DNA from 3 places in the Paenibacillus sp. HWE-109 genome. Region 2 is predicted to be linked to each of the others. Evidence: riboswitches for the same ligand, from Rfam matches in the RefSeq annotation. Region 2 holds a riboswitch; each other region holds the start of a gene.
The links. Region 2 has a riboswitch for cyclic di-GMP ahead of LOZ80_RS18360 (pyridoxal phosphate-dependent decarboxylase family protein). Riboswitches for the same ligand answer to the same signal wherever they lie in the genome.
Positions count from the first base shown of each region.

Region 1: another riboswitch for cyclic di-GMP. It lies ahead of LOZ80_RS31665 (PilZ domain-containing protein); the one in region 2 lies ahead of LOZ80_RS18360 (pyridoxal phosphate-dependent decarboxylase family protein).
Region 3: another riboswitch for cyclic di-GMP. It lies ahead of LOZ80_RS30205 (right-handed parallel beta-helix repeat-containing protein); the one in region 2 lies ahead of LOZ80_RS18360 (pyridoxal phosphate-dependent decarboxylase family protein).

Region 1 is NZ_CP091881.1:7,377,268-7,380,547, forward strand. It holds tRNA gene LOZ80_RS31655 (tRNA-Arg) at 159-232, opposite strand; gene tadA (tRNA adenosine(34) deaminase TadA) at 330-767, opposite strand; cyclic di-GMP riboswitch class I at 1,050-1,136, shown strand; gene LOZ80_RS31665 (PilZ domain-containing protein) at 1,241-1,975, shown strand; gene ychF (redox-regulated ATPase YchF) at 2,053-3,153, shown strand; gene prfA (peptide chain release factor 1) at 3,188-3,280, shown strand, end outside.
Region 2 is NZ_CP091881.1:4,242,861-4,246,140, forward strand. It holds gene LOZ80_RS18355 (methyl-accepting chemotaxis protein) at 1-395, opposite strand, end outside; gene LOZ80_RS18360 (pyridoxal phosphate-dependent decarboxylase family protein) at 402-2,069, opposite strand; cyclic di-GMP riboswitch class I at 2,161-2,246, opposite strand; gene LOZ80_RS18365 (ABC transporter ATP-binding protein) at 2,496-3,280, opposite strand, start outside.
Region 3 is NZ_CP091881.1:7,049,357-7,052,636, reverse strand. It holds gene LOZ80_RS30215 (DUF4832 domain-containing protein) at 1-412, shown strand, start outside; gene LOZ80_RS30210 (stalk domain-containing protein) at 416-955, opposite strand; cyclic di-GMP riboswitch class I at 1,100-1,187, shown strand; gene LOZ80_RS30205 (right-handed parallel beta-helix repeat-containing protein) at 1,270-3,280, shown strand, end outside.

The DNA.
Region 1 (3,280 bases), 3.1 Mb from region 2:
ATTACCATACAAAAATTAATGCTGATAAATTGCTCTTCAAGAGAAAACCCTTTTGGGCGTACGACTGTTGTAAAAATAGTGTTTCTATAAAAAAGAAAAAAGAGGCTGTCCCAAAAGTCAATTTATGACTTAAGGGCAGCCTCTTTAGGTAGGATATACGCGCCCGATACGATTCGAACGTACGACCTACAGTTTAGGAAACTGTTGCTCTATCCTGCTGAGCTACGGGCGCATAGCAAGAATTATGATAGCACGAAGGCCTCCACGGCGCAAGCATTCGGTTGCGGCCAGGTCATCTAGAGAATTTCTTGCACAGATGGATGCAACGATTATTCCTTGCCGCGTAATTTACGGAAAAATTGGGTCAGCATCGTCGAACACTCTTCCTGCATGACGCCGCTAATGACGTCGACACGGTGATTAAACCGGTCTTCCTGCAGCAGGTTCATGAGCGTCCCCGCGCAGCCTGCTTTAGGATCCGTCGTGCCATAAATCACTTGCGGGATCCGAGCTTGAACAATGGCGCCAGCGCACATAGGGCAGGGTTCTAACGTAACATAAAGCTGGCAATCTAGCAGACGCCACGCCTGCAAATGTTCACTTGCCTGCTTAATAGCAACCAGCTCTGCATGAGCGAGCGGATCTAGGGTTGTTTCACGAAGATTGTAGCCGCGACCAATAATTTGGCCTTGGTGGACAACGACAGCGCCGATCGGCACTTCGCGGATGGCTTCGGCTTTGAGCGCCTCTTGAATGGCTTCTTTCATCCAGGGGATATGTTCATCCACAGGGGGACACCTCGCTAAAATAATTTATCCACATGTGAATAAAACATCGAACAAATATTCGTTGTTAACAACCTGTGGATAACAATGTGGATAACTTAAAAAGTTGTGGATACTTTTTTCTTTCTACATTCATACACTAAAAAGATGGGCTGCGCAAGGTTTTTAGTTGATAACTGAGACAAGGTTCCGATATAATGAAGATGCTAGTAGGCCTTTATGACCATAAAGCCTGCACAACCACAATCAGACATGAAATTGCAGAATTCGAAATGGCAAACTTGCTGAAAGGCAAGGACGCAAAGCTGAGGGTCTACGGTTCCCGCGAACTATGACAGCCTGGTTACCGAAAATCATTGCTTTTTGATTAAGGTAATAGACTGTTCCGGATCATCGGGGCGGTCTATTTTTAATGATATAAGTCGAGTACGGTTCGCGAAAGGATGTTGAGTAAAGTGGCCAACGAGCAACAACCCATGAAACTTTATGGCAGTAAAGAAGGCTATGATGCTGATGTCATGATCGACAGTAAAGCAGTGCTCAGCAAGGAAGATTTCGTAGCTACTGGTGTGTTGACTTATGCTCTCGGTGACATTATTGAGGTAGAACTCCCTGAGTTTGATGTGTTTCGGTTGGGGGATAAGCTGAAAATGACAGTCTATACGAAATCAGGGCTGTTTGTTTGGGAAACGACGGTAGTTGCCAAAGAGCAGGGATCTCTCATCGTGCTGAATCCACCCGAAAATCGTCGGAAATTTACGGAGAAACGGGAGTTTCCTCGTGTTGAAGTCACAAAGGGCGGCTTGTTATTCGGACTTCAAGATGTAAATAAGCGAAATAAACATCATTTAGACAATCCGATTGCCATTTCGATCAAAAATATTTCCATTAATGGCGTAGGCTTCACGGTAGATGACAATGCAATGGTCGAAAAAATTATCCAAAAGCATTCTCAGCTGGAAGTTGAATTGAATCTTGGCTTTTCGATGGCCTGTACAATGGAAGTTGTTAGAAAAGAGAAAACAAATGCGGGCTTCTACTATGGGGCCAGATATTTGAATGTTCCGGATGAAAAAACAAATGCGTTAAGAGGCTTTATCCTCAAAAATCAGATAGAAACTTACTTCATTCAGAAGCGGGAAGCGCAAATCAAAAAAGCAATGGAAAAAAAGACTGTGGCCAATCCGTAGCCTCAGGCTTTTTTTTGCGTTCCAAGTACTATATAATAAGAAGGATGATTTTCGAAAATTAAGGAGTTGTAACTACAATGGCTTTGAAAGCAGGTATCGTCGGTCTACCGAACGTAGGAAAATCGACATTGTTTAATGCAATTACACAGGCGGGAGCAGAATCTGCGAATTATCCGTTTTGTACGATCGATCCGAATGTTGGGGTAGTTGAAGTACCAGACGAGAGATTGCAGAAGCTGGTAGAGATTGTTGTGCCTAAGAGCATTGTCCCGACAGCCTTTGAATTCGTGGATATCGCGGGTTTAGTGAAGGGCGCGAGCAAAGGCGAAGGGCTTGGAAATAAATTTCTGGCGCACATTCGTGAAGTGGATGCCATTGTGCATGTTGTTCGTTGTTTTGAAGATGATAATATTACCCACGTTTCTGGTAAAGTAGATCCGATTGGCGATATCGAGACGATCAATCTTGAATTGATATTGGCTGACATCGAGTCCGTAGAGAAGAAGATTGAGCGTTCACGCAAAAACCTCAAAGGCGGCGACAAAAAGGTTGTTGCTGAAGTGGAGTGTTTGGAGCGTATTAAAGAAGCGCTTTATGAAGATAAGCCAGCGCGTAGTTTGGATCTCAGCGAAGATGAGAAACTTCTCGTGCGCGATCTTCACCTTTTGACCATGAAACCTGTGCTTTATGCAGCAAACGTGAGTGAGGATGAAGTGGCGACAGCAGACGAAAATCCTTTCGTGAAGATTGTGAAAGAATTTGCTGAAGGCGAAAACAACGAAGTGGTGTCGATCAGCGCGAAGGTTGAATCCGAAATCGCCGAGTTGGAAGACGAAGAAAAAGCGATGTTCCTCGAAGAGTTGGGACTTCAAGAGTCCGGCTTGAATAGATTGATTAAAGCAGCGTATAGAAAGCTTGGCTTGTATACGTATTTCACAGCTGGCGTGCAAGAGGTAAGAGCCTGGACGATTCGTAAAGGAACGAAAGCACCGCAAGCAGCTGGTGTGATTCACACCGATTTCGAACGTGGTTTTATCCGTGCTGAGGTTGTGTCTTACAATGATTTGGCAGCGGCTGGTTCCATGAATGGAGCTAAGGAAAAAGGCCAAGTGCGACTTGAAGGCAAAGAGTACGTGGTGAATGACGGGGACGTCATGCATTTCAGATTCAACGTTTAACTACGAGAAAAAGATAAGAAAGGAGTGATCCACGATGTTGGATAGATTGCAATCGATTGTAGATCGATATGATAAATTAAGTGAATTGTTATGTGACCCTGATGTCACAAATGATACGAAGAAATTG
Region 2 (3,280 bases):
TCTGTGCCCAAATCATCGTCTACACCTGTTAAAATAACGATTTGATCCTTGTCTTGCACCTTTTTCAAAACATAAACATTTTCAAGCGTATCCTGCTTTTTGAATTGCTCGAATTGTTGTTTGATTTTGATATAGGCCGGATGCTCTTTGCCTGTAATTTCATCCGCATGCTCAGGAATGGAAGAAAGATATTTCGAGACATTTTCAATATTGGTTGTTAATCTTAGAACGAATTGATCTTCGAGCTTGGTCGATAAGCTTCGACTGGTCATATAGCCAGAAACGGAAAAAGCCGCACATACAAAGAACAGCAGCAGTAAGATGCTGAGGGTCATCTTCACCGCGATATGTCCACGGAACCAGTTTATGATTGTTGTCCCAACTTGCTTAGCCACATTCAATTACCTCCTGCTTAACATGGATGACTCCGAGTATTTTTCGTAGACTTGTGTAATCGTCGTTTTTAAATATTGAATAATTTCTTCTACGTGCCTAGTCTCCGTATACGGGGAGATCACGAAGATTTTTGTCGCGTATAAAGCGATGGAGCTGTCATCCTTCGTTTGAACTAACAAATGCTTCTTGGTATCTCCAAAAAAGATACGATCGCGATGATCCCCAAGCATTTCAAACAGCCGCTCGTTGAATTTGTTATTTCGTTCTATTTCCTTGAGTGTGCACGTACCTGAAATTTCAGCCTGGAATCCAGGTTTGCTATCCGGGTAAATACGGAACAGTGTAATGATACCTGGGTTATCATCATTGACAATCTCTACTTGAGGGATCTCCCGCTTAAGCGCTGCGCGGAAAGTAAGATTCACTTCAACGAATTGGGCTAGCAATTGTTGATACCCTTGAATACCGAATGCGAGCAGTGCGCTGTAAATGCTAATCGAGCTAGCCATTCGCGAGCATTCCAGCGTATAGCCTGTGTGATACTGCCCATAACCACGATGGCCGACATACGGTGTTTCATCCGGATGCAGATCCATGAGCCGTAAATCAGCCGCGTCTTTCACTAGAAATAAGCTTGTCAAATAGGGAGTTTGGCCTAGCTTCTGGAAATCGAAGCACAATGAATCCGCCATATGTAGATGTTTCATTTTACTTTGAATCGCGATTAATGCTTGCACAACTTCTTGACTGAACGCAAGTGGATTAACATCGAAATCATAATCATTAAAGAAAGCAAAGAATCCACCCAAGGCAGAATCTGCGTGAATATGAGGTCTGGACAATCCATGCTGATTGGCTAATTGGGAAGAAACTTCATAAATGTGCGCCACATCATCAATGCCCATGGCATCTGTCGTTCCTGTTGTAGCGACGATGTAAATCGGAATTCCGCCTTGAGCAATGACTTCTGACTGCTTGATTGCCAAATCATCCACATCCATAGAGCTGTCCGCATGCGTACGAATCCTGATCAAGCGATCGCTTCCGATACCTGATGCTTCCATCGATTTAAACAAGCTGTAATGCGCAGCTTCGGAACAAAACGCATACAAATTGTTGGGAACTCCTTTTTGCAAGGCATCAGGAGCATATTTGGCAATCGCTAGTCGGAGTCCAGAAAATACCGCGCCTTGTCCTCCCCAAGTTGTATACCCCCCGCTTTGCAGCGCATCGTAACCGATTAATTTGGACATCATGCTGGTGACTCGCACTTCCGCTTCTGCTCCAGCCGGGCCATAGACATCCCACAAATTGTTGCCATTCACCATGAAAGCTGTAATCATCCCCAAAATGCCGGGAAGACTGGCCATGGGCAAAATGTTCGTCAAAAAATATTTGGTATGGTAAGGATGGTCATGAAGCAGCTTTAGCAGCTCAACATTCACTTCTTCCATTGGAATGCTGCCATGGGGAATGGCGCTTTCACGGATAAGATTGTTGTAGAAATGCCCTGATCGATTCTTCTCTCCCTTGAGATTAACGCCATCCGGGTTTTTCAGCTCATCTGCACCTGTGACAATCTGTTCAATAAGCTTCATAAATATTTGACGCGTTTGAGGGTTACCATCTTCACTTGGAAATAACTGCTGAACATTAGCTTTCTTTTCTCTCATAATTTCACTCCTATCGATAGAATCGTTTGAAGAAAATGCTCGCACCAAAAAGGCGTAAACAGGCTTTAAGTCCTATTCCACCAATTGCTCCCCGTGCAACTGGCTGACATATCCTTGTTGGATGTAGTCCCTCTAGCTTTGCGTCCCTATTTTTCAATAGGTTTGCCATTATAAAGTTGTGGCGATCGTTTCCATCTTCGACATTAATCGACAAAAAACTTTACAATTTTATACATCAGTATAGTATAGTAAAAGAAATAAAACAACACAATTTACCAATATTGTTTGTTAAGATATTAATATGACACTAACTTGCTATTTTTGTATATATTTAACCATTGGTAAAACATTAGCTTATGACAAAAAAATAGCTTTGCCCTAACCTCTCCAAGAGGACTTAAGGCAAAGCTCTGTATGAACTTGCGGCTATGAAAAAGTTTGGGCCGCATCCATATTTCCTTGCGAATGCAGGTACAATTGCTCGTAGTATCCATGAAGGGCAAGCAGTTCAGCATGGTTGCCTTCTTCAACAATTTGGCCCTGACTCATCACAAGGATGCGATTGGCATGAAGGATCGTCGAGATCCGATGGGCAATAACCAGCGTTGTTCGCCCTTCCGCCACAACCGCCAACGCCGTTTGGATCAATTGCTCCGTCTTGGAATCCAAATTCGCTGTCGCCTCATCCAGAATTAACACTTTCGGTTCAAAGACGATAATCCGCGCAAAGGAGATCAGTTGTCTTTCCCCCGCTGAAAGCCCGCTTCCGCGTTCAGAAATTCGTGAATCATAACCATCCTTTAATCGCGTAATCAGGCTGTCGGCACCAACGAGTTGACATGCCCGAATCACATCTTCACGCGAAATCGTCTCATCGAACATCCGCACATTATCGAGAATGCTTCCTGCATATAAATAAGGTTCCTGCTGCACGAGTCCAACCATCCGGTGCAAAGCAGCCTGCGGGAGATCGCGAATATCCGTCTCATCAATCTGGATACTGCCCTTCTGCACATCGTAGAAGCGGCATAGAAGACTAATAAGCGAGCTCTTCCCCGCACCTGTCGTTCCGACGATGCCAATCATCTCTCCAGGCTGAATATGGAGGTCCAGGTCCTCAATGATCGTTCTCTCCTGCACATATCCGAACTGAACATGATTGAAATGGATCTCGCCTTTCAGATCGCTGTCAGCAATAGGTTTGGCATTTT
Region 3 (3,280 bases), 2.8 Mb from region 2:
ATATCAAGGGAATATAGATCGTCTGTTGAATACAATGGGGTATCGATTCGTTCTTAAAACAGAAACACATCAAGCAAAAGTGAAGCGAAGTGAAAAGCTTGTAGTTAATACAATTATGGAGAATAAAGGTGTGGCGCCTTTCTATTACAATTGGCCGCTTGAATTTTCATTGGCGGATAAAGATGGGAAGATTGTTTATAAGGAAAACGCACAAGTGGATATCCGGAGATGGCTGCCTGGTACACAGAAATCCACAGCAAGCTTGAATATCCCTGGGACGCTGCCAGTTGGTAAATATACATTGTGCGTAAGTATCCTAGATCCCGAAAAAGGCAGCCCTGGTATCGATTTGGCGATCCAAGGCAAGCGGGCAGATGGCCGATATACATTGGGCATCGTTAATGTCGAGTAAGCTTCAGTAGGTAAGGTCGAGTTGAAATTGAACATATTTGTAGTCGGTTAGATCATCCGTGGTGACAAGATTAGCTACTTTCGTAACGCCTGGTTTAAGGTCGAACAAGTATCCATCAGAGGTGCCAAGCAAACGATCATGCTGATCAAAGAAACTCGCCTTGAAATGAAGACCGCGGTAAGCAATATCCTGGCCGTTCCAAACATCTGTCGTAATCTCCCAACCATATTCTTTATTCATCAAGGAGACATTGGAGAAAGTGATGCCATCCTCTTTATAAACGGCAGATATATCATTCAGCATACGTCTATGGGAAACAATGTTGATCGTGCGCGAAGAGTTGTCCCACTCAACATTAGCGCCAAACATTTCTGCAATAGAGCGAAGAGGAACATAGCTGCTATCATTAACGATCTCTACGTTGGAGTCTACCGGTTTTCCATCAATAACAATACGAATATCAGAGGCAGCGCGAACAACAATTGTGGCTGCTAGTCCAAGCGTAAGGATAAGCAAAAATGCCGATAATATTTTCCTTTTCAATATAAAAACCCCTTTAGTTTTCTAATAATTTCAATTGTTTTTTTTCTAAGCCTATCATTCGGGAAAAAGTTTTACAAATTTCTTAATATTGGGCATTTGGAACTATAGAATTGTCGACATTTTTTGATTATTGTGAATTTAATAAAACCGAAAAGGCATACCTTGGGAAATCAAGGGGCGCAAAACTATAGGGGCTTCCTCTTTCATGAAGAGTTGCCAGCCAGTTGCCGAAGTAAACGAATTCGCGGACCTTGCGGATACCGTTCTTCGGTATCCTATTTCTTTTTTATAATAAAGAATGAGGTGCTGACGATATGGATACAATGACAAATCGCAAAATAAATACTCTACATCAATGTGTATCTACATTTCTCGCTGTCATCATCATTTGCGCGCTGTTTGTAGCCGGAATCTCCGCTGCCCCTGTCCATGCTGCTGGAAACACGTATTATGTCTCCAACTCAGGGAATGACAGCAGCGCCGGGACATTAACTGCACCATGGAAGACGATTCAAAAGGCAGCCAATGTACTTGCTGCCGGAGATACCGTATATGTTAGAGGTGGCATCTATCGTGAGCTGGTGACAGTCAAAGGTTCAGGCTCAGCAAGCGGAGGCTATATTCAATTTCTGAATTATGCTGGAGAAACGCCTATAATCGATGCTTCTAGTCTAACATTAACGAGTGCAAATCAGTCTCTGTTCTATATCTCCAAAGTAAGCTACATCAAAATCAGCGGTTTCGAACTGGCTAATGCCAATGCTTCGAGCAGTTCCTTGGATCCTGCGGCAATTCGCGTGACGAATGGCAGTACTAACATCCAGCTTTTGAATAATCATATTCATGATATTAAAAATACAGCAAGCGGCGGTAATGCCCACGGCATTCATGTGTTGGGCAATATGGCGACTGCAATAACCAATCTTACGATAAGCGGCAATGATATTCATAATCTTGTGACGGGCTGGAGTGAATCCCTGACGTTAAGCGGGAATATTGATGGTTTTGAAATAACACGCAACAAGGTGCATGACAATAACAATATCGGTATTGAATTAGCTGGATTTTATGGTGCATGCGCTAGTTCCTGTGTAGACCAAACACGCAATGGACGAGTTGCAGAGAATACCGTCTATCATATTGATTCTTCCACAAACCCTGCTTATCGCGGCGTGCATGCAGCTGGAGGGATTTATGCCGACGGAGCTACCAATATCGTCATAGAGAAGAATCACGTCTACGCCAATGATTTTGGCATCGAACTAGCAAGTGAAAAGACGGGCAAAACGACAAGTGCTATCAAAGTACAAAACAATTGGATTCACCATAATTACGGAGCAGGCTTGATTATGGGCGGTTCCTCCTCCAGTAATGGCGGAGCAAGCAACAATCAGATCATAAATAACACCTTTGTAGAAAATGACACGCTTTTACAGGGGTATGGCGATATTGCTTTTCAGTGGAATATGGTGAATAACACACTTAAAAATAATATTATTTACAGCCAACCTCAAAAAACAATGTTAAGCAAGACTAACACAAGCGGTTCAGCAAATGTTCTTGACTATAATTTGTTCTATTCAGCAAGCGGAATGAACAATGGGTTATGGAAGTGGCAAGGTAAAACCTATACAACATGGGATTCCTATAAGACTGCGACAGGTAACGATGCTAATTCGCAGTTTGCTGATCCTAAATTTGCCGATAAGACTGCGAATAATTTTAACCTGCAGACCGGCTCTCCTGCAATTGATAAGGGTCTTGCCAGTGCCTTAGTCAATGCTATAGATGATTATAAGGGATCAGCTAGAATCCAAGGAGCTACCATTGATATTGGTGCAGTTGAGCATACATCCCTATCGATTCCTGCGAATCCTTCACCCACTGGATCCATAACGATTGATGGCAATGCAGCGGATTGGGAGGCAACAGCCCCCTTGAGTAAGAGTTCATCCAACGCAGCGATGTTAAAAGCGAAAATTGAAAATGCGAATTTGAATCTGCTTGTACAATGGAATGGCACAGCAGCGAAGCATCAATTTTATTTCAATACGGATCTAACTGCTTCAACTGGGTTTATCAATTCGAATTGGAGTTCGAGCGGAGCCGATTACTTAATGGAAAATGGCACCTTGTACAAGTATAGTGGAACTGATGGAACCACTTGGGCATGGACTAAGGTTGCCAGCTATAAAGATACGAAAAATTATATCGCCTCAAATGGAGCGCTGGAAGTATCTATCCCATTGTCAGCATTCGCTGTAACGAATGGTGAAACGATTCAGGTAGGCTACATGCTGAATGATTCCAAAACAGATAAACTTC